Regions from separate parts of the Stenotrophomonas sp. LMG 10879 genome, predicted to be linked through region 3. Evidence: predicted binding sites of a transcription regulator. Region 3 holds the regulator's gene; each other region holds the start of a gene.
What was found. Region 3 encodes FliA, which starts transcription of late flagellar genes. Its sites were predicted from a motif close to TAAAGTTTNNCNNNCNNNGGCCGATAA; they were not measured.
Positions count from the first base shown of each region.

Region 1 (10,174 bases), on a different contig from region 3:
GCCACCGCGGTCGGCATGTCCACCGAAATGGGCAAGGACTCCAAACGGCTGCAACGGGAGATCAACACCGCACCGCTCAGAGCGCTGTTTTCCGGCACCAGCACCGCACCGGACACCGACGCGATGTACCAGCCATTACTCGTCAAGTATTTCGGTCGTCGTTTCGTCATCGATGGCCAGGTCTACACAGCCCAGCCCAACCGCTTCAGCAAAACCATCGAAGTAGGCTATCTGGTGACCAAGATGAAGGGCATCGGTGGCATCGGTGGGCGCCAGTCGAACGGCGACAACAACGCCAACTTCACCGTGCACTGCGCACTGGCCGCGGATCAGATGGCGCTGGGCACCACCCTGCGCGAGAATGACTGGGTGAAGCTGGAAGGTGTGGTCGACAAGATGGATACCGGCGGCGTGCACCTGCGAGATTGCCGTCAGGTGAAGTGAACCACCAGGCCGCGCCGGGGATCGCCCGGCGCAGCCCCGCATCGGATCAGAACCCGAAACGCAGGCTCGCCCAGTACGCGCGACCGGGTTCGTTGTAGGTCGCCGCACCGGCATCACTGCTGTTGGCCTCGCGGAACAGGCGCTTGTCGGCCAGGTTGTTGACGCCGAAGCCCACGCTGACCGTGTCGGTCACCTTGTAGCGCGCGCTCACGCCCCAGACGTTGTACGCGCCGCGGGTCTGCAGCACGGTGGACGCATCGCAGTTGGCCGTGCAGCGCGGGTCGTTGTTGATGTTGGTCGTGGCCGGTTCCTGCTTGCCGTAGAAGGTGCCGGTCAGCAGCAGCGACAGCTGCTCGGTGGCCTGCCAGTCCAGCATGGTGTTGACGGTGTACTTGGGAATCACCGACAGCGGCTGGCCGGTGCTCTTGTTTTCGTTCTCCACCATGTAGGTGAAGTTGTTGCTCCACTTCAGGCGATCGCCCTGCTCGCCCAGCAGCGGAATCACCAGGTTGCCCTCGAGCCCCTGCACGATGGCCTTGGGTGCGTTTTCCCAGCGGAAAATGCGGCCCTTGCTGTCGGCCGTCAGGCCGATCTGGGTGTAGCCGGCCTGGATCTTGTCCTTGTAGTCATTGTGGAAATAGGTCAACGAGGCCTGCCAGCCGCTCTGCGGTGCCCACTCCACGCCCAGTTCCTTGTTCAGGCTGGTCTCTGCCTTGAGATCTGCATTGCCCCGCATGTAGCAGCCGGCGCCGAGGCTCGGCAATGCGTTGGGGCAGCCGTTGCCACGGGTGTAATACAGATAGTCGGGGTTGGACTGATACAGGTTCGGCGCCTTGAACGCGCGTGCGATGCCGCCCTTCACCACCCAGTCACTGTTGAGCCTGAACTGCGCGTTGAGGCTCGGGCTGGTGTTGTTGCCGAACTGGCTGTGATGGTCGAAGCGCAGGCCCGGGGTCACGATCCAGCGTTCGCCCAGGTAGATGTTGTCTTCCACGTAGACGGCGGTGGTCTGTGCATCGGACTTGCCGCGTGCGCGATCGGCCGAAAGGCCCGGAATGCCCCCCCCGCTGCTGCTGGACTGGCTCATGGAATACGGATCGGTCAACCGGCTGTCGAGGTATTCGAAGCCCAGCGTCCACACGTTCTCGGCGCCGCCGAGGGTGGTCGGGAAGCTGACCTCGCCGTCCAGCTGGTAGTTGCGCAGGCGCGACGTCGACCAGTCAGCGCCGTTGAAGCTGCCTTCCGGGCCACCGGCCAGGCCTTCGTTGATGCGCGAATTGTTGACCCCTTCCACCGCTGCCGTCAGCCGCGAGCTGACATCGCCCCAGCGTCCGCGATGGGTGATCGCGCCGGTGCTGCGGTACATGCGGTTGGTTTCGGCCTGCTGCTCGGCCAGCGCGGCCAGGTCGACGCCGGTGGAGGTTCCGGTGGTGCTGACCGCACGGTCGCCGGCATAGATGTTGCCCTGGCGGCTGGTGCCGGCCTCGAATTCGACCACCTGGTTGGCGGTCACGTCCCAACGCAGCAGCGCGTTGACATCGCGGTTCTTGACGCCTTCGCGGCCCGCCGGCGGTACCGCGTTGGCAGCGGTGGCGAAGTTGCGGTTGAGATCCAGCGAATCGGCATCGGTCTTGTTGAGGTTGCCGTACAGCCGGAACGACAGCGTGTCGGTCATCGGCCCGCTCAGCTGCAGGCCGACGCGCTTGCTGCCACCCTCGGCACTGTGTTCGGGCACCAGGCCGTACAGGTCAACCGCGCCGGTCAGGTCGCCGGTCGGGCGCTTGGTGATGATGTTGACCACGCCACCGGAGGCACCCGAGCCATAGCGCGCCGCCGCCGGGCCGCGCAGTACTTCGATGCGCTCGATCATTTCCGCCGGCACCCAGTTGGTATCGCCGCGCGTGTTGCGCTCGCCACTGCGGCCCATGCGCACCGCGTCGCGTGCACCCACGCGCTTGCCGTCGATCAGGATCAGGGTATTTTCCGGGCCCATGCCGCGCAGATCGATCTGCCGGTTGTTGCCGTACTGGCCCGACGCGCTGTTGCCGGTCAGATTGACGCCAGGCATCGTACGCAGCAGTTCGGCGATGTCGTTGACCGGCGGCCGCTTGGCGATGTCTTCAGCAGTGATGGTGGAGGTGCCCAGCGCCTGCCGCGCGATCTGCGAGGCGGTGACATGCACGGTATCGATATCGGTGGCATCGGTTTCCGCATGCGCGGTAACCGTACCGGCAGCCAGCAGCGTGGCGACGGCAAGCGCCAGCGGGCGCGGTGAAAGAGTGTGTGCAGGCATGTTCTGGACCTTCTGGCAGGGCAGCGGAAGCCTCTGGCATAGGGCACGAGGCGGCGACGGGGGAGGAGGAACGATCGCTGCGGGATGCCCGCAGGTCGGTTCCTGCCGTCATTTTTTCACAAATGCGAGTGATTCTCAAATGCGTCAACGCATTGCGACATCTGCCGGCATGTGCTCTGCGCGGGTTTTTCGGCCTGCATGGCGCTTAAACTGGCCGGCTTACCTGCCATCAACCGTCGACAGCTGCGGCCGATACCGTGGTCTGTTGTGCGCCGATAGAGATCGACGTGGATACACCCCAACTGGACGAAGCCAGCCAACCGCTGGCTCAGGCCTGGCAGCAGTGCCTGCTGCAGGCCGGCCCCGCCGCCGCTGCATTGCTGCATGCCGTAGCCGCCGATGCACCGCCGACGCTGGCACGGCGCTTCTACGAAGTGCTGCTGCAGGACACGCGTGCGCGCCGCTTCCTGTCCCATGAACAGGTCAAGCAGCGCCTGCAACCGGCGATGCAGCGCTGGCTGGCGCAGCTGCTGACCACCGATGCGGATGGCATTGCCGCTACGGTCGCCGCACAGCGGGTGATCGGCGATGTGCATGCGCGGGTCGGCATTCCGGTTGACCTGGTGACTCGCGGAGCACGCGTGCTCAAGCACGAGCTGTTCGTGCGCCTGCGCGCCGACGCCCATGACAGCGACACCGCCTTCGCCGCCATCGATTGCCTCAGCGCGATCATGGACATCGCCATGGAGGGCATGACCCTGGCCTATACGCATGCCCGCGAGCGCTCGTCGCGCACCGATGCAGCGTACCGGCTGTTCTCGCTGGTGCAGAACGTCAGCACCGAGCGCGAGCGCCAGCGCGCCCTGCTGCTGGATTGGGAAAACAGCCTGCTGTACACCCTCGCCGGCCATGCGACAGGCGCCGACAACGCCAGTCTGGCGACCTCGGAATTCGGCCTGTGGTTCACCCACAAGGGCATTCCCAGCTTCGGCGAAAGCAGCGAGACGCAGCAGGTCGGCGGCTTGATGGCACGCATCGACAGCAGCCTGCAGCGCGCCACGGATGAAGATCCGGCACGGCGTCTGACCGCCCTGCCGGCGATCCGTGAAGACCTGGCCACCATCCGCAACCTGATGACCCTGCTGTTCGAACGCATCGGCGAACTGGATGCGGGCAGCGATGCGCTGACCAACCTGCTCAACCGGCGCTTCCTGCCGACCGTGCTGCGCCGTGAGATCGAATTGTCCACGCGCAACCACACGCCGTTCTCGCTGTTGTTGCTGGACCTGGATCACTTCAAGGCGATCAACGATGGCCACGGCCACGACGCCGGCGACCGCGCACTGCAGCACGTTGCCGCCCTGCTCGGCCAGCAGACCCGTGGCAGCGACTACCTGTTCCGCTACGGCGGCGAGGAGTTCGTGGTGGTGCTGGTGGCGGCGAGCGAATCGCAGGCGGAGGTGATTGCCGAAAGCCTGCGTCGGCAGATTGCACAATCGCCGATCACCCTGCCGAATGGACAGACGCTGGGGCTGACCGCCAGCATCGGCGTGGCCGGGCACGATGGGCATCCCGATTACGAGCGGGTGATGGCGCGCGCCGACGCGGCGATGTATGCCGCCAAGCGACAGGGCCGCAACCGTGTGGTGGTGGCCGACGAAGCGTTGCCGGAGGCACCCGGGCGACGCGCGCTGCAACGTTGAGCCTGCAGCGCGCGCGGCAGGGCCTCGAACAGATTCGGTGCTACGCGGCGGCGTTGCGCGGAATGCGCCACGCCGCCCACCACGCCAAGGCCAGCAGGGCGATTCCCGCTCCCAGCACGCACACCGCCGGCCACCCGTAGCGCGCCTGCATCCAGGTGCCTGCGGCGGCGCCCGCACCGCTGCCCACCGCATAGAACAGCATGTACAGCGCCACCAGGCGCCCATGCCGTTCGGCCGGTGCACGCAGCAGCAGGGCCTGGTTGGACACATGCAACGCCTGCCCGCCCAGGTCCAGCACTATTACGCCCAGCAGCAACAGGGCCAGCGAGTGCGACAGGCCCAGCAGCGGCACCCAGGCGACCAGCATCAGCAGCAGCGCCCCCAGGCTCACCCGATGGGCGAAGCCACGATCCATCCAGTGCCCGGCCCTTGCTGCCAGCAGCGCGCCGATGATGCCGGCCAGGCCCAGCGCGCCGATGCCAGCGGTCGACCAGCTCAGGGGCGGCGCCGACAACGGCAGTGGCACCGCCGCCCAGAACACATTGAGACCGGCAAACAACAGCAGTGCCAAGGGCCCACGTTCGCGCAGTGCCCGATCCTGCAGCAGCATCTGCACCATGGAGCGCAGCAGCTCGCGCCACGCCGGCGCCATTGCAGGCACCGGCACGTGCGGCAGCCGACGCCACAGCAGCAGCGCCAGCGCTGCCATCAGCAGTGCCGACAGCAGGTACACCGCGCGCCATCCCGCCACGGCGGCGACCGCGCCGGACACCACGCGTGCCGACAGCAGGCCGATGAACACGCCGCCCTGGACCATGCCGACCACCCGCCCGCGCTGCTCCGGTGCAGCGAGGTTGGCGGCGTAGGCGATCAACCCTTGGGTGAGCGCGGTACCCAGCAGCCCCGCCAGCAGCATGCCCGACAGCAACCACGCGGTGCTGCGGGCGGCGGCCAGCCACAGCAGCGCCACCACCAGCGCCAGCAGTTGCGCCCGCAGCAGTCGGCGACGGTCGCCACGGTCGGCCAGTGGCAGCAAGCCGAGCAGAGCCAGCACGCTGCCGGCCTGGGTGGCAGCCAGCAGTACGCCGGCCACCGCGGCATCCAGGGCGAAATCGTGGGCCAGGCGCTCCAGCAGCGGCTGCGCGAAGTAAACGTTGGCCACGCTGGCACCGGCAGCAATGGCGAGCAGACCCAACAACGGGCGGGACAGCGAAGGCATCATCAGTGTGGTTGCAATTTGAAACTGCGTGCACGGTAGCGCCACTGGTTTTAAACTGCAACCACAATCGATGGAGTCCACCATGCACGCCAACAGCCCCTGCCCCGTGGCCCGCAGCGCCGATCTGCTTGGCGACCGCTGGGCGTTGCTGATCATCCGCGACGCCTTCGATGGCATCAGCCGCTTCGGCGACTTCCAGCGCAGCCTGGGCGCGGCGCGCAACATCCTCAGCGACCGCCTGCGGCGACTGGTCGAGGCGGGGCTGCTGGTGCAGCAGCCTGCCGCCGATGGCAGCGCCTACCAGGACTATGTGCTGACCGCAGCCGGCCAGGACCTGTTCCCGCTGCTGGTCGCCCTGCGGCAATGGGGAGAACGGCATCGCTTCGCTGCAGGCGAGGCACACTCGCAGCTGATCGAATCCAGCAGCCGCCGGCCGCTGCCCTACATGCAACCGCACGGACGCGATGGCCAGCCCCTGCGCGCCGCCGATACCCGCGTACGCAAGCTCAAGGAAGGAGGCGGCCGGGCCTGATCCGCCCGTTCACGCACACCGGCGACGTCCCCGGGCGGTTAGCATCGGTTGTCCTCCGTCGCTGAATGCCGCCGATGCCGAACTACGCCCGACCCCTGTCGATCCTGCTGCCGCTGGCCCTGCTGCTGGCCGCACCATTGGCCTCGGCCCGCGACGTGGCAGCACCCGCAGAACACGTCGACAGCGATGGTCCTTACGTGTTCCGTGAAGGCGCCCAGCTGAAAGCGCAGTGGATCTGCCAGGACCAGGTGGAAACCCAGACCGTGCACGCCGGCAGCGAGGGCGCGGACATTGCCGTGCACTGCGGCTATCCGCATGCGGTGCATGTGCTGCCGCCGAATGCCCCGTCGGCATCCGTGCTGCCCGCCGTGCCCCGCATCGTCGCCGTGTCCGACATCCACGGCCAGTACGACCTGCTGGTCCGCCTGCTGCGCGCCAACCGGGTGATCGACGCACAGGACCGCTGGGCACTGGGCGCGGACACGCTGGTGATCGCGGGCGACGTGTTTGATCGCGGCCCACGGGTGACCGAAGCGTTCTGGCTGCTGTACGGCCTGCAGCAGCAGGCGGCGGCGGCCGGTGGCGCGGTGCATTTCGTGCTCGGCAACCACGAGACCATGGTGCTGTACGACGACCTGCGCTACGTCAACCCGAAGTACCTGCGCAGCGCGCAGCTGCTCGGTCGCAGCTATCCGCAGCTGTATGCTGCCGACTCGGTGATCGGCCAGTGGCTGCGCACGCGCCCGGTGCTGCTGCAGATCGGCGACACCCTGTTCCTGCACGGCGGCATCTCGCCCGATGCCGTGCAGATGGCATTGAACCCGGCCCGCACCAACGCCGCCTACCAGGCCTCGCTGGGCATCCCCAAGGCCGAGGTGAAGGCAGACCCCGCCACTGCACCGCTGTACGACGGCAAGACCAGCCCGATCTGGTACCGCGGCTACTTCGACGGACGCCTGGACACGCAGGGCGTGCAGGCGGTGCTCGACCGCCTCCAGCTCAAGCGCATCGTGGTCGGCCACACCTCCATGCCACACGTCAGCAGCTTCCACGACGACCGCGTGATCGCCATCGACAGCAGCATCAAGAATGGCGAGAACGGCGAACTGCTGTTCATCGAGGACGGCAAGCTCAGTCGCGGCCTGCTGGACGGTTCGCGGGTGCCATTGGCCAAGGGCGAGCCCGGCCTGCAGGACTGAACGAAGGGCCAGCGCCGGGCCGGCCCAGGCACCCCACGCCCGCCACCTGCACCCGGTTTGCCGCTACCCTCGGCAGCCGAGAGGCCCGCCCTGTCCAGCGGGCGGCCCATCCGCCCCCAGGAGCCCCGCCCATGCGCGTTCTCATCGCAGAAGACGACCCCGACATCGCCTCCGGCCTGTGCGCCTCGATGCGCCGGCAGGGCCACGTGGTCGACCACGTGGACAACGGCGCGCATGCCGATGCCGCACTGAATTCCACCCAGTACGCCCTGCTGGTGCTGGATCTTGGCCTGCCGCAGCTGGATGGCCGCGATGTGCTGCAGCGGCTGCGCCAGCGCGGCGATGGCCTGGCCGTGCTGGTGGTCACCGCACGCGATGGCCTGGCCGAGCGCGTGCGCGTGCTCGACCTGGGGGCCGACGACTACCTGGTCAAACCCTTTGCGCTGGACGAATTCGAAGCACGCGTGCGCGCGCAGCTGCGCCGGGTCACCAGCAACGGCAATCCTGACCTGCGCATCGGCCGGCTGCGCCTGGACCTGACCGGGCACCGGGTGTGGATAGACGAGCAGACGCTGGAGCTGACCGCGCGCGAATTCGGCCTGCTGTCCGCCCTGGCAGTGCGTGCCGAACGCATCGTGTCCCGCGCGCAGCTGGTGGAGGCCCTGTGCGACTGGGGCCAGGACCTGACCGACAATGGCCTGGACATCGCCCTGCATCGCCTGCGCCGCAAGCTGCAGCCGGGCGGCATGGGCATCCGCACGGTGCGCGGGCTCGGCTACATGCTGGAAGACGCCAGCCCGTGATCAGCGGACCGCCCAGCCTGCGACGGCGTCTGCTCGCCTTCCTGGCGCTGCCGATGCTGGGCCTGCTGACCTTCAACACGCTGCTGGCCTACTACGTGGCGCTGGACTACTCCAACCGCATCCACGACCGCAACCTGACCGACGACACCGTGTCGTTCGCACAGATGCTCAGCACCATGCCGGTCAGCAGCGACCTGTCGCCGCAGGCACGTTTCCTCATCGAGTACGACCCCGACGGTCATCGCTACTTCAACGTCGACAGCAGCCGCCTGGGCACCATCGCCGGCAACGCCGATTTCAGCGCCTATGCACCCTCGCAGGACTGCAGCGGCACGCACCCGGCGCTTTACGAAGGTGAATTGAACGGCCAGCAGGTGCGCATGTCGACGGTCTGCACCCAGGCGATGAACGATCCGCAGGACCAGCTGGCGGTGACCGTGGCCGAAAGCATGGCCGACCGCCGCCAGCGCGCACGCGAGATCCTGATGATCGTCATTCCCCTGATGGCCATGCTGGCCCTGGGAATGGCGGCGCTGGTCTGGTTCGGCGTCACCCATGGCCTGCGTATCCTGACCCCGCTGACCTCGCGCCTGGCCCAGCGCCGCGGCGAACTGGCACCGATTTCCGATGCCGACGTACCTGAGGAGATCCAGCCGCTGATCAGCACCATTGACGGCCTGTTCGCGCGGCAGGCAGAAATGATCACGCTGCAGAACCGCTTCATTGCCGATGCCGCCCACCAGCTGCGCTCGCCGCTGGCGGGCATGGCACTGCACGTGGACCAGGCACTGGCCCACGGCGATCCGGAGACCGTGCGCGAAGCGCTGCAGAACATCCGCCGGCTCAACCAGCGAACCGCGCGCGTCAGCACCCAGCTGCTGGCGTTGAGCCGTGCCCAGACCGTGCCGGAGACGGTGGAGGCGCTGGACCTGTCCGAACTTGTGCCGCAATGGGTGGGCATGCGCGTGCCTGAAGCGATCCGTGATGGCATCGACCTGGGCTACCTGGGTCCGCAGCAGCCGGTGCGGATACTGGGCAACGGCGCCCTGCTGCACGAGGCGCTGGACAATCTGATCGACAACGCCCTGCGCTACGCCGGCGTGGATGCAACCGTCACGGTGGGCGTGCAGGCGCTGGACGACAACGATGTCGAGCTGTACGTCGAAGACAACGGCCCGGGCGTACCCGAGGACGTGATGTCGCGGTTGGGGGAACGTTTCTTCCGCGCGCCCGGCACTGCCGCCAGCGGCACCGGCCTGGGCCTGGCCATCGCCCATGAGGCCGTCGAGCATCTGGGCGGGCGCCTGGGTTACCTCAACCGTCCCGGTGGCGGCCTGAAGGTGTCCATCACCATACCGTTGCTGAAGGGCCCTTGATCCAGCCGGGCCGTTGAAAGGTTGCCGAAAATCGCGCTTGCGATGCTGAGCTTCCCGACTGCCGCGCTGGAGCCGACTGGTGTCCGCATCCCATGAGTTCTTTCTTCCCGGTGGCCCGCAGGGCGTCCTGCTGATCCATGGCCTGACCGGCACGCCGGCCGAGATGCGCATGCTGGGCAAAGGCCTGAACAATGCCGGCTTCAGCGTGCACGGTGTGCAGCTGCCCGGCCACTGCGGCAGCGTCGAGGATCTGCTGCAGACCCGCTGGGAACAGTGGTACCAAGGCGTGGAGGATGCGGCGGCGAACCTGCGCGGCAAGGTCGACCAGTTGTTCGTCGGCGGGCTGTCGATGGGTGCGGTGCTGGCGCTGGCACTGGCCGCGCGCCGGCCGGACTGGGTCGCCGGCGTGGGCGTGTACGGCGCCACCTTCCGCTACGACGGCTGGAACATTCCGGCGGTCGCGCGCTTCTCGTTCCTGCTGCCGTGGTTCAAACGCCTGGGCATCGGCCGCGACCGCATGTTCATGGAAGAGCCGCCGTATGGCCTGCGCGACGAGCGCCTGCGCGCGCAGGTCAGCGCCGCCATGCTGTCCGGTGACAGTGCCG
Region 1 is NZ_PEJT01000012.1:123,392-133,565, reverse strand. Features, by position in the region: gene CR919_RS17550 (hypothetical protein) at 1-444, shown strand, start outside; gene CR919_RS17545 (TonB-dependent siderophore receptor) at 491-2,737, opposite strand; gene CR919_RS17540 (GGDEF domain-containing protein) at 3,025-4,440, shown strand; gene CR919_RS17535 (MFS transporter) at 4,481-5,662, opposite strand; gene CR919_RS17530 (helix-turn-helix domain-containing protein) at 5,742-6,191, shown strand; gene CR919_RS17525 (metallophosphoesterase) at 6,266-7,390, shown strand; gene CR919_RS17520 (response regulator) at 7,522-8,193, shown strand; gene CR919_RS17515 (sensor histidine kinase) at 8,190-9,569, shown strand; gene CR919_RS17510 (alpha/beta fold hydrolase) at 9,649-10,174, shown strand, end outside.
Region 1: a site for FliA is predicted at 2,967-2,993, ahead of CR919_RS17540 (GGDEF domain-containing protein). Genes of this name have one in related genera too.

Region 2 (10,174 bases), on a different contig from region 3:
GGAGCATGGCGCAGGGTCGGCTCAGTCGATCAACGCCGTCTCGCGCTGCCGGAACACCGATACCGCCTGGTTCAGTGCGCCTGCCTGCGACTGCAGTTCACGTGCCGCTGCAGTGGCCTCTTCCACCAGGGCCGCGTTCTGCTGCATGGCCTGGTCCATCTGCACCACCGTCTGGTTGATCTGCTCGATTCCAGTGGACTGCTCCTGCGATGCCGCCGAGATCTCGCGCATCAGGTGGCTTACGTTCTCCACGCCGCCGACGATGCCCTGCATGCGCTGTCCGGCATCGGCCACCAACTGGGCGCCCTCGCCGACCTGACGACCTGCCTCGTCGATGAGGACCTTGATCTCCTGGGCGGCGGCGGCCGATCGCTGCGCCAGCACACGGACCTCGCTGGCGACGACCGCGAACCCGCGCCCCTGCTCGCCGGCACGTGCCGCTTCGACTGCTGCGTTGAGCGCCAGGATGTTGGTCTGGAAGGCAATGCCGTCGATCACGCCGGTAATGTCGCCGATCCGCTTCGACGCGCCTTCGATGGCCTGCATGGTGTCGACCACCCGCTGCATGGCGTGGTTGCCATCACTTGCCGCGCCCTGGGTGGAGGCGGCCAACTCACTGGCCTGTCGCGCGTGCGCTGCATTCTGGCGCACGGTGGCGGTCAGTTCTTCCATGGAAGCGGCGGTTTCCTGCAGATGCGCAGCCTGTCGTTCGCTGCGCTCGGACAGGGCACCGTTGCCGGCGGCGATCTCGCTGGCGGCCGTGCTGATGGTGGTGGCGCAGTGCTGGATGTGGCCGACCATGCGTGCCAACTGGCTCGCGGTGGCGTTGGCGTCGCGCTGGATGGCGGCGAATGCGCCGTGATACTCGCCCTGCATGCGGCGATCGAGATCGCCGTTGGCCATCGCCGAGAGCATCTGCCGCACTTCGTCGACCGTGCTGCCCAGAGTATCCAGCAACTGGTTGATGCCACCGGTCAGGCCGTCGAGGAAGCTGGCGCCCTCGCTCGCCTGCAGGCGCTGTTCGAGATCACCGTGTGCGGCGGCATCGACAATCCCGGCAACGGCATTCTCCAGCGTCAGCTCATGGGTGCGGTCATGCCATTCCACCGCGAAGCCCAGCCGCGCGCCCTGTGCATCGAACACCGGGGTGACCACCTGGGCGAAATGCACCGGCCCGATCCGTACCTTGCCGTGATGTGTCACCTGCAGCCCGTTGAGGATGCCGCGGATGCGGTCCGGGTTGGCATGGAAACGATGGATGCTGCTGCCGACCAGCCGCTCGGCGTCGAAATCGGGGAACGCCTGGCGCAGCGTGGCCTGCTGGTTGCGCAGCAGCGCCACCACCGAACGGTTGACGTAGCGGATGACGTGATCGTTGTCGGCAATCATCATCGCCGTGCGCGAGGCGTCCAGTGCCTGGCGGATCTGCGCGTTCTCGGCGTGCGCCTCGGCCTCGCGGCCGCGCTGCGCCTGCACGTGGCGCGCGGTATCGGCCAACGCGTGGGCCAGTGAGCCGGGTGCGTAGCTGCGTGCATCGCTGTGTGCACCGAGGTCGGCGCCCGTGGCGATGTCACGTGCCAATGCGGCCAGGCGGTGCGGTCCGTGACCCAGCGCTTCACTCTGCTGGCGCAGGCGTGCGGCGGTCTGGCCCAGCACCAGCGTCAGCGCCGCCAGGGCAGTGGCATTCAAAAGCGGTGGCAGCACGGCCGCTCCGTCCAGCAACGGCGCCAGCACTGCAGTGACGCCAATGGCGCCGGCCAGCCACAACGGCAGGCGGTCACGCTGGGTGAGCAGCACGCCCAGCAGCAGTGCAGTCGGCAACGCGGCATTCAATCCGCCGATATGGCAGAGCAGGCTCAACTGCAGGGACAGCACTACCGCCAGGCCGTTGCGGGCGATGGCCTGGCCGGCCTGGCGCCAGCCCAGCCAGGCGGCTGGCAGTACCGCGGCGGCAACGGCGCTGGCGGCGGGCAGCGACGTACCGCGCACGGCCAGCACAAGGCCAATCGCTGCGAATACCACGCTGCCCAGCAGCAGGCGACGATCGCCCCGCTGTGCCAGCTGTTGCAGATAAGGGGGACGGCCCTGGTCGGGGGGGCGGGAGGACGCAATGGACATCGGCAACTCCTGGATCAACGGACGGCAGCGACCCTGCAACGCCCAGCGCGGAGGAGCGCAACGACGGCACGGTCGGGAAATTCGGAAAATGCGGCGCAGGCAGCGACGCGGAGGACAGACACCGTGACCACATCCTGTGGATGACGGTGCAGCAGACGGGACATGCGGTCTTCCTTGCAGAACCAGGAACAAGCCGCAGGCACAAAGGGCCTGCGTGCTGTGGGCGCAGGGGCCCACTACCGTTCTATCGGCCGCAGTGGCGCAGAGTGAAGTCCGCGCAGCCGACGATGATCAGCGCGCGTTGCTGTTTCCGCTCAGGAATGCATCGATGACCGCGGCAACCTGTGCCGGGTGTTCCATGTGCAGATGATGATTGCCGGGGAATACCGCCAAGCGGCCATCACGCAGGTGCTGCAGGCGCTCGCTGCGCATCGGCTCGGGATAGTACGACTGCGCAGGCGTGGCGTAGATCACCTGGGTCGGGCAGCTGATGGCCTGCAGCAGGTTGTCGATCTGGCCTTCGCTGAGGCGGATTGCGGTGGGCAGCATCAGGCGCGGATCGCTGCACCAGCGATAGCCGCCATCGACCGGCTCGACACCACGTTCGACCAGCAGGCGTGCGCAGCCTTCGCTGAGCTGGTTGGTCATCATCCGCGCGCGGATCGGTGCGGCCAGATCGGGGAACACGCGCAGCTGCTTGCGTGCGAGTGCTCGGGTGGCATCGACGTGTTCGCGCAGACGGCTGGCGGTGTCCTCTTCCGGCCCACGCAGGCCGCCGAGCGCCTCGATGGCGACCAGGCGTTCGATGCGATCACTGACCGCCGCAGTGAGGCTGGCGATGCCGGCACCCATCGAATGGCCCATCAGGGTGAACCGGTCCCAGCCCAGCGCGTCGGCGACATCGAGTACATGGGTGATCGCCGCTGGCGTGGTGTACACCGCACCAGTGGGCAGATGTGCGCTGTGGCCGTGTCCGGGCAGGTCGATCGCCACCAGGTCCAGTTGCGGCAGATGCGGCGCCAGCGGCACGAAGCTGGCCGCATTGTCGAGCCAGCCGTGCAGGGCCAGCACGCGCGGTCCGTCGCCCGCACGGCGCAGGCCGGCAACGCGTACGCCCGCGATCTGCAGTTCAAACGGCTGCAGGGTCATGCCAGCGAGGCCACGGCCAGCCGTGCCAGTGCACGGGCGTGTTCCGGTTCAGCGTTGAGGCAGGGGATGTAGCGCATCTGTGCGCCGCGTTCGGCCAGCGTCTCGGTGAAGCCCATCGCGACTTCTTCCAGCGTTTCCAGGCAGTCGGTGGCAAAGCCGGGGCAGACCACGTCGATCTGTTTCACCCCTGCCTCTGCCAGCTCCCACAGGCTGGGTTCGGCGTAGGGCTGCAGCCAGCGTTCGCGGCCGAAGCGCGACTGGTAACCCATCTGCCAGTCATCCGCGCCCAGGCCGAGCGCCGCGGCGATCGCGCGTGCACTGGCCTCGCAGCGCTGCGGATAGGGATCGCCGGCATCGGCAAGGCGCTGCGGAATGCCATGGAAGGAGAACATCAGCTTCTGGCCGCGACCGTGCTGCTGCCAATAGCGCTGGATCGAGCCGGCGACGGCCGCAACCCAGTCCGGATCAATCGAATAATCCTGCACCAGGCTGACGGTGATCTGCGGGTTCCTGCGCTGCCACGCATCCACGCGGTCTTCGACCGAGGCGGTGGTGGTGGTCGAATACTGCGGATACAGCGGCAACACCACGATGCGGCGCACGCCCTCGGCGGCCAGCCGATCCAGTTCGGTGGTCAGTGCCGGTTCGCCGTAGCGCATCGCGTGGCGGACGCGCAGCGTCGGCAGCAGGGCCTGCATCGCCTGCGCCAACTGGCGGGTGTGGACCATCAGCGGCGAGCCGTCCGGCAGCCACACCTGAGCGTACTTGGCGGCCGAACGGCCACTGCGCAGCGGCAGGATCAGGCCGCGCAGCAGGGGCTGCCACAGCAGTGCCGGTAGGGCGACCACGCGCGGGTCGGACAGGAATTCGGCCAGGTAACGACGAACGGCGGGAGCCGTCGGCGTCTCGGGCGTGCCTAGGTTGACCGCCAATACGGCGGTATCGGGTGCGTCGAGCATGGGCGCTATTGTCGCCGATTCCATCGTCACGTCGGTATGCAGGCTTCGCATCGATGTCATTGCTGAGGCCAATGTGAGCAGGCAACGCTCATTGGGGATTCATCACAACACTACTAATTTCAGTCACTTGCTATATCTTCCTATGGACTGACTTCTGGAGCCTGCCATGCGTCGCCCGATCCAAGCCCTGCTGATCGCCGCCAGCCTGCTGTCCAGCCAGGCCATGGCCGGACCGCAGGAAGACCAGCGCGCCCGCAACGCGGTGCGTGTACTGGCTGAAATCCAGGGAATCCCTGAACAGGGCATTCCGGACAAATTGCTCGACGAAGGCCGCGCGGTCATCGTCATTCCCGACACGATCAAGGCCGGTCTGGTGATCGGCGGACGCCGTGGCCACGGCCTGATGTCGGTGCGCATGCCCAACGGTGCGTGGTCCAACCCGGTATTCATCAAGCTCACCGGCGGCAGCATCGGCTTCCAGGCCGGTGTGCAGTCCTCCGACGTGGTGCTGGTGTTCCGCAACGACCGCAGCCTGGACAACCTCGTCAACGGCAAGTTCACCCTCGGCGCCGATGCCGGTGTGGCCGCCGGTCCGGTGGGCCGCAATGCCGCCGCCGCCACCGATGGCCAGTTGAAGGCTGAGATCTGGTCGTGGTCGCGCGCCCGTGGCCTGTTCGCAGGCGTCGCCCTGGATGGTGCGATCCTGCAGATCGACGATGCCGCCAATCTCGACGCCTACGGCAGCAACACCACGCCGCGGATGATCTTCGAGGGACGCGCGGCGGGCTCGCCGTCAATGGATGTGGTCGCTTTCCGTGATCGCCTGGAAGAGGCGACCTACGCGGCGCGCAACAACCGCAACGGTGGCAATGACGCACCGCGTCCGGCCGCCGCTGCAGCGCCCGCCCCGGCGCCTGTTCAGGCAGCACCTGCGGCACCGGTTGAAGCGACCACGGCGCCGCTGCAGGCCGTGCCGCAGACCCCGCCGCCGGCCCAGCAGGGTTTCCAGCCGGTCAATGACGGTGAAATCCGCACTGAAACGCTGGGCAACAACTGACTTTCGTCACGTGCGCCGGCTTACAGCCGGTGCGCTATGCTCGGCAATCTGATCACTAACGTAACGAGCGACTTATGGGCAGTTTCAGCATCTGGCATTGGTTGGTCGTACTCGCCATCGTCCTGCTGGTGTTCGGCACCAAGCGCCTGACCAGTGGTGCCAAGGATCTCGGCTCGGCGGTCAAGGAATTCAAGAAGGGCATGCACGACGAAGACAAGCCGAACGCACAGTTGGGCGACGAGTCGCGCAGCCAGGACGCCGCGCGCGCCGCGCAGGACGAGCACGACCGCAACGCGCGTTGATCCGGAGCGGTTGCGGTGTTTGATATCGGCTTCAGCGAACTGCTGGTGATCGCGGTGGTCGCCCTGGTGGTGCTCGGACCTGAGCGCCTGCCCAAGGCGGCCCGCTTCGCCGGGCTGTGGGTACGCCGCGCGCGTAATCAATGGGATTCGGTCAAGCAGGAACTGGAACGCGAACTGCAGGCCGAAGACATCAAGCGGCAGATGCAGGACGTGCGCCAGGGCATGCAGGACACCGAGAACCAGCTGCGTGCCAGCGGCGAAGCCGTGCGCCGCGAAGCCGAGCAGATGCAACAGCACAGCGACACGCTGGCGCAGCAGGTGCGTGCACCGGCACCGGCTGAACTGCCCCCGCATCTGATGGATACGACCGAGCCGGTGGTGGCTTCGCCGGAAGGTGCTGCCACCGCGCCCACCCCTGCCGAACCTGCGGGCGATACCGTTGCTGATACCGCGGCCGAAACGCCTGCGCGCACGGAGCGCCCGTCATGAGCGAACACGATTTCGGCGAAAGTTCGCTGGTGGAACACCTGGTTGAACTGCGCGCGCGCCTGGTGCGTGCGTTGCTTGGCCTGGGCGTGGTTCTGCTGGGCTTGCTGCCGTTCACCCAGAAGCTCTACAACGCATTGGCCGAGCCGCTGATCTCGCAGTTGCCCAACGGGCAGACGATGATCGCCACCAACCCGGCCGGCGCCTTCTTCGCGCCGTTGAAGCTGACGTTCTTCGTGGCCTTGTTCGTGGCCGTGCCATGGCTGCTGTACCAGCTGTGGGCGTTCGTCGCGCCGGGCCTGTATGCACGCGAGAAGCGCCTGGCGATGCCGTTGCTGGTCTCGTCGGTGCTGCTGTTCTATACCGGCTGCGCCTTCGCCTATTTCCTGGTGCTGCCGGCGGTCTTCCACTTCCTCACCACCTTCAGCCCGGAAGTGATCGCGATCACCCCGGATGCGAATGCCTACCTGGATTTCGTGCTGGCGATCTTCTTCGCCTTCGGCGGCAGTTTCGAACTGCCGGTGGCGATGGTGATCCTGGTGCTGCTGGGCTGGATCACGCCGCAGCAGTTCAAGGAAGGGCGCGGCTACGCGATCGTCGGCATCTTCGTGCTCGCTGCGATCCTGACCCCGCCGGATGTGGTGTCGCAGCTGATGCTGGCGATCCCGATGTGCCTGCTGTACGAGCTGGGCATCCACGCCGCGCGCTGGCTGGTGCCGTCTTCGGTGGTCAAGAAGCCTGCGGCCTGATTCCCGGTAGCGCCGGGCCATGCCCGGCGTTCGTGGGGCGAAGTGATATCCATCCGCCGGGCATGGCCCGGCGCTACCGTTGAGCCCGGCTCAGGCGTGGAAGACGTCGTTGGCAGGCGGCGACTGCGGCACCGGCGGTGCGCCGCGGCTGCCGCGATGCACGAACATCTGCTTCCACGCCGCATAGACCGCGCCGACATACAGCGGCATCAGCACCGTGGTGAACACCAGCTGCGCAATGAATGCCGCCGCCAATGGGCCGCCGATCAGCATGCCCAGCTGGACCACGATCACGAACAGCACGTAGACGCAGAACGCGGCGATCAGGCCGAGCACGGTGAACACGGCAGTGGCGCCGATGTTCTCGATGCAGCCCTGCAGGCTCAGGCGCAGCGCGTGCATGCCGCTCTGGCGGTCGAACACCACCAGTGCCGGCTGGGTGAACATCGCCAGAGTCAGCGCCACGGCGGTGCAGAACACCAGCAGCATCCACAGCGCGATGCGCTGCGCCGGCAGGTTGGCGACCAGTTCGGCGGCGGTTTCAGGGCTGATCTGCTGCCCGCTGCGGCCGAGTTCCTGCATCTTGGTCATGGTGTCGCTGAAGGCGGTGAAGCCCTCGCGGCCGATCATCAGGTACAGCAGCGCGCCGAGCAGCAGCACGGCCAGCACCTGGATCGCCAGCGGCACCAGCAGGTGGCTGACACGACGATCGCGGATCGGCTGCAGCAGATGGGTGGCCAGGCCGGGACGGCCCTGGTCGATCTCACCCATGGCGTACAGCATGCCGCCGAACATCACCGGTGAAATCACCAGCGTCATCATCTGCAGGGCGAGGCCGGCGGTGCCGGGCAGCATCGTCCCCAGCAGGGTGACCACCCAGTTCACCAGCAGCCAGGTCAGGCCGATCCGGGCCAGCTGCAGCGGCGCACGCCGATACAGCGAGAACGTATCCAGCAACCACTGGGCGCCCGCCGAGGCTGGCAGCTTGCGAATCTCTTTCATGGACATCCGGGGAGGGACAGGAGGGGCCGGGCGGTGTGCCCGTGCCGCCGATTATCCCTGTTTTGCCACCGGCTGGGCTGAAGACAGCCGGGCCTGGCGGACAAAGCGCCGCAACAGCTGGCGGGCCAGCGGGGCGGCGCTGACCGCGCGCTCGATGCTGCGCGCACAACCACCATGTCGGCCGATGCAGTCGGCGCGCGCGCGCACGTAGCCACGCATGTGGTGGGTGGCGAATTCCGGATGGAACTGCACGCCCCAGGCCTGGCGGCCCCAGCGGAAGGCGTGGCAGCCATCCAGCGGCGAGCGTGCCAGCACGGCTGCACCTTCAGGCACGCGCAGCACGGTCTGCAGATGGGTGGCATGGGCCGCGAAGTGGCTCGGCAGGCCCTGGAACAAGGGGTCCTGCGCGGCCTGCGGGTCCAGTGCCAGTTCAATCGTTCCCGATTCGCGCCCGGCGGGGTTGTAGGCCACCTCGCCGCCCAGCGCGTGGGCCAGCAGCTGGTGGCCGTAGCAGATGCCGAACACCGGCACGTCGTCGTGCGCGGTCTGCCGCAGCCAGGCGGCACTGCGCTCGCTCCATTCGGCGTGGTCGGTGACGAAGGCGGCCGAGCCGGTTACCAGCACGCCGGCGAAGTCGCGCGGATCGGGCAGGTCGGCGCCATGCTCGACGTCGACCACCACGGTCTGGTGTTCCTCCAGGCCGGCGGCCACCCGGATCCAGTGCGGAAAGCGCCCGTAACGGCGCAGCGACGGCACGGGGCGGCCGGTTTCAAGGATCAGGAAGGGCGCTGGATTCATCCGGGGGAGGCAGTACGGACAGGACTTCCTCGATTGTAGTCAGCCCCTGTGCCACCTTTTCAAGCCCGGCCTGGCGCAGGGTTCGCACGCCTTCAGCACGCGCGGCACGGTTGAAACCGGCCAGATCCATGTCCGCACGGATCAACCCGCGCAGGCGCGAGCCCAATGGCAGCAACTCATACAGGCCGATGCGGCCGAGGAATCCGGTGCGCCGGCACTCCAGGCAACCGACCGGCCGACAGGGCGTGGCGGCATCTGGATATGCAGCTTCGCTATCAGCCAGCACCGCCCAATCGGCCCTGCCGAGGGTGTGCGGCTGCTTGCAGTGCGGGCACAGGGTGCGCACCAGGCGCTGGGCGAGGATGCCGTTGACGGTGGATGACAGCAGGTAATGCGGCACGCCCAGGTCGAGCAGGCGGGTGATGGCCGAGGGCGCATCGTTGGTGTGCAGGGTGGACAGCACCAGGTGGCCGGTCAGCGAGGCCTGCACCGCCATCTGCGCGGTTTCCAGGTCGCGGATCTCGCCGATCATGATGATGTCCGGGTCCTGCCGCAGCAGGGTGCGCACACCGCTGGCGAAGTCCAGGTCGATGTTGGTCTGCACCTGCATCTGGTTGAATTCCGGCGCGATCATCTCGATCGGGTCTTCCACCGTGCACACGTTGACGTCCGGCGTGGCCAGCCGCTTCAGGGTGGAATACAGGGTGGTGGTCTTGCCCGAACCGGTCGGGCCGGTGACCAGCACGATGCCGTGCGGGCGCTCGACCAGGGCGGTCCAGCCGGCTGCCTCCTGCGGGCTGAAGCCGAGCTGGTCGATGCTCTTGAAGGCCGCTTCCGGGTCGAAGATGCGCATCACGCACTTTTCGCCGAAGGCGGTCGGCATGGTCGACAGGCGCATTTCCACTTCACGGCCGCCGGGCGAGCGGGTCTTGATGCGACCATCCTGCGGGCGCCGGCGCTCGGCCAGGTCCATGCGTCCGAGCACCTTGATACGGCTGACCACGGCGGTCATCACCGCCGGTGGCACTTCGAACACCTTGTGCAGCACGCCGTCGATGCGGAAGCGCATGCGGCCCATTTCGCGGCGGGGCTCCAGGTGGATGTCCGACGCGCGCTGCTCGTAGGCGTACTGCAGCAGCCAGTCGACGATGTGCACGATGTGCTGGTCGTCGGCATTGACGTCGCCGGTGCGGCCCAGTTCGACCAGCTGCTCGAAGCTGGGCAGGGTGGTGTTGGCCTCGCCACGCACGTCGCCACGGGCACCGCGCACCGAGCGGGTGACGCCGAAGAACTCCATCGTGTAACGGTGCAGGTCGAGCGGATTGACCACCGCCAGCTCGATGCGCAGGCGGGTCAGGTGCTGCAGGTCGCGCAGCCATTCCTGTGCCAGCGGCTCGCTGGTGGCCACCAGCACGCGTTCGCCATCCACCGCCAGCGGCAGGAAGCGATGCCGGCGCGCATAGGCGTGCGAGGCCACGGCGGTGACCGAGGCGACGTCGACCCGGGTTGGATCGATGCGCAGGTAGCGGCTGCCGGTGCGCTGGGCCAGCCACT
Region 2 is NZ_PEJT01000005.1:370,769-380,942, reverse strand. Features, by position in the region: gene CR919_RS10325 (methyl-accepting chemotaxis protein) at 22-2,118, opposite strand; gene CR919_RS10320 (alpha/beta hydrolase) at 2,410-3,267, opposite strand; gene hemH (ferrochelatase) at 3,264-4,226, opposite strand; gene CR919_RS10310 (YSC84-related protein) at 4,393-5,283, shown strand; gene tatA (Sec-independent protein translocase subunit TatA) at 5,358-5,585, shown strand; gene tatB (Sec-independent protein translocase protein TatB) at 5,601-6,074, shown strand; gene tatC (twin-arginine translocase subunit TatC) at 6,071-6,820, shown strand; gene CR919_RS10290 (BPSS1780 family membrane protein) at 6,911-7,822, opposite strand; gene CR919_RS10285 (glutamine amidotransferase) at 7,874-8,620, opposite strand; gene CR919_RS10280 (GspE/PulE family protein) at 8,592-10,174, opposite strand, start outside.
Region 2: a site for FliA is predicted at 2,363-2,389, ahead of CR919_RS10325 (methyl-accepting chemotaxis protein). Genes of this name have one in related genera too.

Region 3 (10,174 bases):
CGCAACCGCGCCACCGCCATGCACGTCGAACTGGGCGACCAGTTCGGGCGGGGCAAAGCCGGGCTCGGTACCCGAGGACACCGCGTCAAGCATCGACTGCAGGTAGTCCAGTGATTGCTGGGCGGCATCGAAGTGATGTGCCTGCAGTACGGCCTGGCCGGCACGCGCGGCGCCCAGCGCCTCTTCGGCGGCGTGGCACAGTTCGACCATCGCGGTGATGCCGAGGAAACCTGCGCCGCCTTTCAGCGTGTGGTAGCCACGGAACACCGCGTTGAGCTGTTCATTGTCCTGCGGTGCCTGTTCCAGCGACACCAGCTGTTCGCCGAGGCGATCCAGGATTTCCTGGGCCTCGATGATGAAATCGGCAGTGATGTCGTCGGCTACCGCGCCCATGGTTACAGCCCCAGATCCGACAACAGGTCGTCGGCGTCGTTCTGCGAGACCGCATGGCGGTCCAGCCCTTTCAGTGCCGGCCCGGCCAGTTCCGGGTCGGTGCGATGCTGTTCCGGCGGCAGGCCGAGCGCGCCGAAGCCTTCGTGCACGCGGCGGACGATGCCCACCACGCGGCGGATGATCTGTCCGGTCAGGTCCTGGTAGCTCTGGGTCAGGGCGATCTCGGTGAGGTTGTGGCGGATGCGGTCCAGCTGCACGTCCTGGCCCGGCTGCAGGCCATCGGCGCGCAGCTGTTCGGTCAGGTTGCGGCACTCTTCGGCCAGGTCCAGGGTGCGGTGGGTGGCCTGTTCGGTCATCGCCACCACGTGGTCCAGGCGCGCGCAGGCGTCGTCCAGCTCGCCGGCTTCATCGGGCACGGTCGGCAGTTCGCCCAGTGCCTGGCCCAGTTCGCGGGCCAGCCGCGAAAGGCCGCTCATCATCGGCTGGGTGCGCAGCGCCACCAGGCCGTCGATGCGCTGGCGCCAGGCCGCCTCGTCGCCGGATTCCAATGCATCCAGGGCTTCCTGCAGGCGCAGGGCGAGGGCGCTCTTGTCGACCGTGGTGTCCATCAAGCGCTGGCCGCCAGGCGTTCGAAGATCTTGCCGAGCTTCTCTTCCAGCGTCTGTGCGGTGAACGGCTTGATGATGTATCCGTTCACGCCGTTCTGCGCCGCTTCGATGATCTGCTCGCGCTTGGCTTCGGCGGTCACCATCAGCACCGGCAGGGTCTTCAGCTTGGCATCGGCACGGATCGCCTTCAGCAGTTCGATGCCGGTCATCACCGGCATGTTCCAGTCGGTCACCACGAAGTCGAACGGCTGGCTCTGCAGCAACGACAGCGCGGCATGCCCGTCCTCGGCTTCGGCGGTATTGGTGAAGCCCAGATCGCCCAGCAGGTTCTTGACGATACGACGCATGGTCGAGAAATCGTCGACGATCAGGATGCGCATGTTCTTGTTCAAAGCAGAGTTCCTTTGTTGATCAGCTCTCGAGGCCGGCGTCGGCCGCCTCGAAAATCTTCAGTCGGCCACGCAGGCGCAGAACCGCCTGGCCGTGGATCTGGCAGACCCGCGACTCGCTCACGCCGAGCACTGCGCCGATCTCTTTCAGGTTCAGTTCCTGCTCGTAGTAGAGCGACAGCACCAGCTGTTCGCGCTCGGGCAGGTGGCCGATGGCATTGCCCAGCTCGCGGCCGAACTCGCCGCGTTCCAGCACCTGCTGCGGGGTCGGGCCGCCCTGGGCGACGGTGTCCAGCTCGCCCTGGTCTTCGATGCGTGATTCCAGGCTCAGCACCTGCCCGCGCGAGGCGTCTTCCATCAGGCGCAGGTACTCGGGCAACGGCATCTCCATCGCGGCGGCCACTTCGGTGGCGCTGGCGGCGCGGCCGGTGCTCTGCTCCAGGCGGCGGATGGTGGCAGCGGCGTCGCGGGCACGGCGGTGCACCGAACGCGGCACCCAGTCGCCACGACGGATCTCATCGATCATCGAACCGCGGATGCGGATCGAGGCGTAGGTCTCGAACGAGGCACCCTGGTCGGCGTCGTAGCTGCGCGACGCTTCGATCAGGCCCATCATGCCGGCCTGGATCAGGTCGTCCACTTCAACGCTGGCCGGCAGGCGTGCGGCCAGGTGGTGGGCGATGCGCCGCACCAGGTCCGAGTGCTGGGCGATTACTTCATTGGCCGCCGTGCGCTGGACCTCTCTGTACTGGGCGGCGCCTTTCATGCGGCCACCCCACGCTGCTTGATGATGCGTTCGAGGAAGAACTCGACGCCACCGCGCGGCTCGGTCGGTGCCTGCCAGCGAGCGGTGCGGCGGGCGATCTCGGTGATCGCCAGTGCCGACGGGCTGGACGGATAGGCCTTCACCACCGGCTGCTGGCGCTGCACCGACAGGCGCAGCCAGTCGTCCTGCGGCACGCAGCCGAGGTAGTTCAGCGAGACATCGGCGAGGAATTTCTCGCAGACGCGGGTCAGCTTCTCGTACAGCACGCGGCCTTCGTTGGGGTCGCGCACCATGTTGGCCACCACCTGGATGCGGTCCACGCCACGCTCGCGCGACAGCACCTTGATCAGGGCATAGGCGTCGGTGATCGAGGCCGGTTCGTCGCAGACCACCACCACGGTGTCCTGCGCGGCCTGGCAGAAGGTCAGCACGCCATCGGTGATGCCGGCGGCGGTGTCCACCACCATGATGTCCAGCTCGCGCTCCAGTTCGGAGAACACGTTGACCAGGCCCACATGCTCGGCCGGGGCCAGCTCGGCCATGTGCCGGCGGCCGGACGCGGCCGGCACCACCAGCACGCCGTTCGGGCCTTCGATGATCACGTCATCCAGGCTGCAACGCCCAGCGACCAGGTCGGCCAGGGTATTGGTGGGGCTCAGGCCGAGGATCACGTCGATGTTGGCCAGGCCGAGGTCGGCATCCAGCAACAGGGTGCGTTTGCCCATGCCGGCAAGCGCCACGGCCAGGTTGGCCGACACGTTGGTCTTGCCGACGCCGCCCTTGCCGCCGGTCACGGCAATCGTGCGCACAGGGCCGAGCGGCTCGCTGCGGGTCGCCGTCAGCGGGAAGGTGGTGGTCAGCTTGGCGTACTCACGCGACGGCATGGTTCAACTCCGGGTTGCAGGGCATATCGGCCGCGCGGCGCAAATCTTCAAGGCGAAGTACAAGATTGGCTGCACTGGCCCGGTGCAGGTCGTCCGGGACGTCCTGGCCATCGGTCACCCAGGTGATCGGCAGCTTGTGGTCCACCGCCACCGACAGGGCGTTGCCGAAGCGGCCGGTCTCGTCCAGCTTGCTCAGCACCAGGCCCTGCAGGTTGGCCGCGCCGAAGCGGCGCACCACCTCGTCCATGTCGCCGAAGCTGGTGTTGGCCGGCAGCACCAGCAGGGTGCGGACCTGGCGGGCAGCGCGCAGCCACTGCAGCTGGGCGGCCAGTGCGCGGTCGCGCGGGCCCAGGCCGGCGGTGTCGATCAGCACCAGCTTGTAGTCCTTCAGGCGCTCCAGCAGCTGGTCCAGATCGGTGCCGCTGTTGGCCTCGTGCACCGCGATGCCGAGCTGGCGGCCATAGCCGTACAGCTGTTCACGGGCGCCGATGCGCATCGTATCGGTGGTGACCAGGGCGACGTCGCGGGCGGCATGGGCTTCGGCGAAGCGCGAGGCCAGCTTGGCGATGGTGGTGGTCTTGCCGGCACCGGTCGGGCCGACCAGAGCGATCACGCCGCCTTCCTCCATCGGGTCGACCGGGGCGATCGGCAGCTTGCGCGAGATCAGCCCCAGCATCAGGCCGCGGCCACGATGCGCTTCGGTTTCCAGCGGAATCTGCATGGCCACGTCGCGGGCGATGCCAGCGTCGAAGCCGTACTCGTCCATCAGGTCCAGCGCGGTGGCGCGTACCGGGCAGCCGCGCAGGCGCTCATCGGTGAAGCGGTTCATTTCGCGCTCGATCACCTGGCGCATGCCGGCCACTTCCTGGCGCAGGTGGCGGATCTCGGCGTCGTCGGCGACCAGGGTGAGGGCAGGTGCCGGTGCCAGCGCCGGCAGCGGTGCCGGTGCAGCTTCCGTCGGCTGCACGGCAACCGGCGCATGGGGTGCTTCGTCTTCGGGCGCTGCGGCGGCCTGGCTGGCAACCGGCAGCGGCGGCGGCGAGACTGCCGGCAGCTGCGCGCTGTCTTCCAGCGGCGGATCGATCTGGAAGCGGGCGCGGTTCACCGCGGCAGCTGCGGCCGGCAAGGGCGCAACGATGGCGTCGGCAAACGGGGCGAAGATCTGTTCCGGCAGCGTCGATTCATTGACGGCGGCGCGCGCCAGCGTAGCGGCGAAACCGGTGCTGCCACGGGTCGGCACGATTTCGTCGGCGCTGTCGAGGGTGCGGCCGGTCGCGCCGACGGCAGCGCGGGCGAGGGCGGCGACGGCGGAAGTGGTGGCTGCCACCGGCTCCGGTGCCGGGGTGTTGCTGCGACGGCGGGTGACCGCGGCGATCACCGCGTCGGCGGCGGTACGCGGCTTCGGTGCGGGCGGCGGCGCCACGTCGCGACGCGACGCTTCCAGGGCGCGCTGCACGGCGCTCTCATCGTAGTTGGCGGCTGCCACGATCTCGATGCCTTCCTCGATCCGGCGGTTGGACAGGATCACGGCGTCAGGACCATGTTCCTTGCGCACCAGGTTCATGGCCGAGCGCATGTCGGCGGCGACGAATCGTTTGATTTTCATGCTGTGGTCACGGGACGAAGTCGGCGGAGTGGCGGTCGGAGAACGCGGGTGGTCGGTGGTCTGCACGGTTCGGGTTCCCCTTGGAATCTGTCTGTTGCGGGTGTTTGAAAGTGGTGTCTGTTTTCTGGCGCTTTGCAGGGCGGCGTCAGCTGATCGTTCCGACCAGCTTCAGGCGCTTGTCCTCCGGCACCTCGCTGTAAGCCAGGACCGACAGCGACGGAACGCTGTGGCGGACCAGGCGGGCCAGCGCGGCGCGCACCGGGCCTGGTACCAGCACCACCGCGGGCTCGTTGCGGGCTTCCTGCTTGCTGACACATTCGGCCAGGCTCTGGTGCAGTCGCTCAGCGAGTCCGGGTTCCAGCGCGGCGCCGTTGCCCTGCGTGGACTCCTGCAAGACACGTTCCAATTGCGGGTTGAGGGTGAACACCGGCAGCTCCGCCGACATTCCGGCGATCTCCTGCACGATGAAGCGGCCCAGCGCGGTGCGCACAGCGGCGGTCAGCGTGGCCGGGTCCTGGCTGTGCGGGGCATGTTCGACCAGGGCTTCGGCGATCTTGCGCAGCTGGCGGATCGGAATGCGCTCGACCAGCAGGTTCTGCAGCACGCGCACCACCGCCGACAGCGGCAGCGCCTTCGGCGTCAGATCTTCGACGAGCTTGGGCGCGCTCTTGGCCAGGTTGGCCAGCAGATGCTGCACTTCCTCGTGGCCGAGCAGTTCCGGTGCGTGCTCGCGGATCAGGTGCGAAAGGTGGGTGGCCACCACCGTGGCCGGGTCGACCACGGTGTAGCCCAGGGTTTCTGCCTGGGCGCGCTGGTGCGGCTGGATCCAGGTCGCATCCAGGCCGAAGGCCGGGTCCTTGCCGGCGATGCCTTCCAGCGGACCGAGCGCACTGCCGGGGTCCAGCGCCAGTTCGCGGTCGGGATGGATTTCGGCGGTAGCCACCGGCACGCCATGCACCAGGACCCGGTAGCCGTTGGCCGGCAGTTCCAGGTTGTCGCGGATGTGCACCGACGGAATCAGGAAACCGACGTCCTGGGTGAGCTTGCGGCGCACGCCCTTGATGCGCGGCATCAGTTCGCCGCCCTGGTTGCTGTCCACTAGTGAGATCAATCGATAGCCGACTTCCAGGCCCAGCGGATCGACCGGGCGCAGTTCATCCCAGCTCAGTTCCGCCGTGGGCGCGGGGGCCGCGGGGCGGCCCAGCGCGTTCAGTGCGTTGGTTTCGCCTGCCGCGGCGTCGGCCTGCGCTGGTGCCAGGCCCTTGCGGTACACCTTCCAGGCGATGAAGCCGAGGATCGCGGCCAGCGTCAGGAAAGCGACGTTGGGCATGCCCGGCACCAGGCCGACCACGCCGAGGATGCCGGCGGTGATGGCCAGCGCACGGTACTGGCCGAACACCTGGCCGGTCATTGCCTGTGCCATGTCCTGCGAACGCGAGGCACGGGTAACCAGCATCGCCACCGCACTGGAGACCAGCAGCGCCGGCAGCTGCGCCACCAGGCCGTCACCGATCGACAGCAGGGTATAGGTGGCCGCGGCCTCGCCGAACGGCATGCCATGCTGCAGCACGCCCACGGCCAGGCCGCCCAGCATGTTGATGAACAGGATCAGGATGCCGGCGATCGCATCGCCGCGGATGAACTTGCTGGCACCGTCCATTGCGCCGTAGAAGTCGGCTTCCTCGCGGACCTCTTCGCGGCGCAGCTTGGCTTCCTCGCGCGTCAGCAAACCGGCGTTGAGATCGGCATCGATCGCCATCTGCTTGCCGGGCATGGCATCGAGGATGAAGCGTGCGGTCACTTCCGAGACGCGGCCGGCGCCCTTGGTGATGACCACGAAATTGATGATGGTCAGGATCGCGAACACCACGATGCCGACGGCGTAGTTGCCGCCGATCACGAATTCACCGAACGCGGCGATCACCTTGCCGGCCGCTTCGTGGCCGTTCTGGCCGTTGAGCAGGATCACGCGGGTGGAGGCCACGTTCAGCGCCAGCCGCAGCATGGTGGTGATCAGCAGCACGATCGGGAAGATGGTGAAGTCCAGCGGGCGCTTCACGTAGACCACCGCCAGCAGCACCATCAGCGAGATGGCGATGTTGAAGGTGAACAGCGCATCGAGCACCGGCGCGGCCAGCGGCACCACGACCATGGCCAGCAGGGCCAGCACGATCAGCGGCGCGCCCAGGCCCTGGCGGATCATCTCAAGCGCGCGGCGGGTATTGAAGCTGGATGCCTGGGCGCTCATGGGCGGCCCCCGTTGCCGAACTCATCAACCTGGATGTGCGGCGTGGACGGCATCGGGCCGGTCCGCCAGCTGCGCAGCTGGTAGACGTAAGAGAGGACCTGGGCGACGGCTGAATACAGTCTCACGGGGATTTCCTTGCCGAGTTGGCCTTCCCGATACAAGGCGCGTGCCAAAGGCGGGGCAGAGACGATGGCGACCTTGTTGCCGTCGGCCACTTCACGGATGCGCAGGGCGGTTTCATCCACGCCCAGGGCGACCACGGTGGGCGCATTCATGGCCCCACCTTCGTACTTCAGGGCCACCGCATAGTGGGTCGGGTTGACCACCACCACGTCGGCGGTGGGTACCGCCTCCATCATCCGGCGGTTGGCCATCTGCTGCTGCAGCTGGCGGATGCGGCCCTTCACTTCCGGGCTGCCTTCGCTTTCCTTCATTTCCCGGCGCAGCTCTTCGCGGGTCATCTTCAGCTTGCGCATCCAGTTCCAGCGCTGGTACGGCGCGTCGATGGCGGCGAGCACCAGCATGGCACCGGCGGTGGCCAGCAGCAGCCGCAGGGTAAAGCCCAAGCCGTCGCCGATGGCGGTTTCCAGCGGCTGGTGGATCAGTCCGCGCAGGGTGTTGAAGCTGGTCCACACGACCATGCCGGCGGCGACGCCGACGAAGGCCACGCGCAGCAGCGACTTGATGAACTCGGCCACCGCTTCGGGGCCGTACAGGCGCTTCAGCCCGCTCATCGGGTTCATGCGGTTGATGTCGGGCATCATCGCCTTGGCCGACCAGCGCAGGCCGCCCATCACCACCGGCGCCAGGAAACTGGCCAGCAGGCAGACCAGCACCAGCGGCGCGATCACCCACATCAGCTGCAGCAGCAGGTCGCCGAAGTGGCCGAACAGCGCCTTCGGGTGCTGGCGCAGGCTCTGTTCGGGGCTGAGCGCATGGCGCATCCAGGCGCTGGCGCCGCTGGCCATCGAGCCACTCATGGCCATCACCGCGATCACCCCGGCGCCGAACACGGCGGCCGTGCCCAGTTCACGCGAGCGCGGCAGGTTGCCCTGTTCGCGGGCGTCGCGCAGGCGTTTTTCTGTCGGTTGTTCGGTTTTTTCGCCGGCGGATTCGTTCTCGGACATCACAGGCACTGCAGCAGGGGATGCCGGGCTGCGTGCAAGAATCGTTCCGTGACGGCGCATGTGCCAACCGAAGTTGGCGCCTGCCGGAGCAGGTACCGGTAGCGCCGGGCCATGCCCGGCGAGCGGGCAGCCTGGATCATTGCATCCGCCGGGCATGGCCCGGCGCTACCCCGGGGGCTGGTCCTGCGGGCTCTGCGCCAGCTCCACCCGTGGCCGCGGCAGGTCGTGCAGTTGCATGAAGCGGGCGGCGTCCACCGGCCGGCCGAGCAGGTAGCCCTGCAGGTAATCGCAGCCCAGGCGCTCCAGGTAGGCGCGCTGCGCGGCGGTCTCCACGCCCTCGGCCACGATATCCATGTCCAGTGCATGGCCCAGCGCCACGATGGCCGACACGATCACCACGTCTTCGGCGCTGTGTTCCAGGTCGCGCACGAACGCATGGTCGATCTTGATCTCGGTGGCCGGCAGGCGCTTCAGGTACAGCAGGCTGGAGTAGCCCGTGCCGAAATCATCGATGGAAATGCCCACGCCCAGGGCGGAGAAGCTCTGCAGCAGGCGCAGGCTGGTATCGGTATCGCGCATCACCGTGCTCTCGGTGATCTCCAGCACCAGGTTGCGCGGGGCGATCGCGTAGCGCTCGATCACCTCGCGTACGTCCTGCAGCAGGTGCGGGGAACTGAACTGCACCGGCGACAGGTTCACCGACATCGTCCAGCCGTCGTGGCCGGCATCGTGCCAGTGGCGCAGCTGCTGGCAGGCCTGGTCCAGCGCCCAGCGGCCGATTTCGTTGATCGCACCGCTGCGCTCGGCCAAGCGGATGAAGCGGTCCGGCGGAATCAGGCCCTGTTCCGGGTGGCGCCAGCGGATCAGGGCTTCGGCGCCGGCCACCTTCTGCGTGGCCACGCGGATCTTCGGCTGGTAGTGCAGGAACAGCTGCTCGCTGCCGATCGCCCGGCGCAGGTCGGCCAGCAGGCGGAACTGCTGCTCGGCGCTGTCGTTCATCCAGTCGGCAAACAGCACGAACGCGTTGCGGCCCGACTCCTTGGCCTGGTACATCGCTGCATCGGCGAAGGCCATCAGCTGGCGTTCGCTGGCGGCGTGGTCGGGGCAGATCGCGATGCCGATGCTGGCGGTCACCTGCAGTTCGTGGTCCGGCAGCAGCGGGCCGCTGCCCACCGCCTGCAGGATGCGCCGGGCCAGGGTCGGCAGGTCCTCGTCGTGCTCGATGCGCACCACCAGCACGAATTCGTCGCCGCCCAGCCGGGCCAGCATGTCGTGCGGCCGCAACAGCTGGCGGGTGCGTTCGGCCACCGCCACCAGCAGCGCATCGCCAGCCTGGTGGCCATAGGCATCGTTGACCTGCTTGAAGCCATCCAGGTCCATGAACATCACCGCGAAGCGGCTGCCGCCCTGTTCGGCCTCGGCCAGCGCCTGCACGATGCGCCGCTGCAGCAGCAACCGGTTCGGCAGGCGGGTGAGCGGGTCGTGCAGCGCGGCCTGGGTCAGTTCCTGCTGGGCGTCGGTCAACGAGGTGCTGAGCAGCGAATTACGCAGGCGCAACAGCTGTGCCTCCACCCGCTGGTCCAGCCAGGACACCACCAGCACGACTGCCAGGATCGCCACGGTCAGCACCACCACCAGCATCGCCAGCCAGTTGTTCTGCAGGCCATCGCCTACCGCGGCGCCGCACACGCTGCCTTCGGGGAAACGGGCGGCGGCCATGCCCGTGTAATGCATGCCGACGATGGCCAGGCCGAGCAGTCCGGCGGCGGCCAGGCGGTCGCCGATGCGGGTGTGCTGCGCGCGCAGGCGGAAGGCCACGTACAGCGCGGTCCATGACGCGGCCACCGCAACCAGCAGCGACAGCAGCAGCCACACCGGCTGGTAGTCGATGCCCGGCTGCATGCGCATCGCGGCCATGCCCACGTAGTGCATGCTGGCGATGCCGCTGCCCATCAGCAGGGCACCACCGGCCAGGCGCGGATGGGGCAGGGTGCGCAGCGATACCAGCCACAGCGCGAACACCGACGAGCCGATCGCCAGTGCCAGCGACAGCAGGGTGATGGGCAGGTCGTAGCCCAGCGGAATGGGCAGGTCGAAGGCGAGCATGCCGATGAAGTGCATCGACCAGATGCCGAGCCCCATCGCAAAGCCGC
Region 3 is NZ_PEJT01000001.1:175,056-185,229, forward strand. Features, by position in the region: gene CR919_RS00690 (chemotaxis protein CheA) at 1-393, opposite strand, end outside; gene CR919_RS00695 (protein phosphatase CheZ) at 396-1,001, opposite strand; gene cheY (chemotaxis response regulator CheY) at 1,001-1,393, opposite strand; gene CR919_RS00705 (RNA polymerase sigma factor FliA) at 1,413-2,156, opposite strand; gene CR919_RS00710 (P-loop NTPase) at 2,153-3,040, opposite strand; gene flhF (flagellar biosynthesis protein FlhF) at 3,027-4,646, opposite strand; gene flhA (flagellar biosynthesis protein FlhA) at 4,792-6,894, opposite strand; gene flhB (flagellar biosynthesis protein FlhB) at 6,891-8,021, opposite strand; gene CR919_RS00730 (bifunctional diguanylate cyclase/phosphodiesterase) at 8,187-10,174, opposite strand, start outside.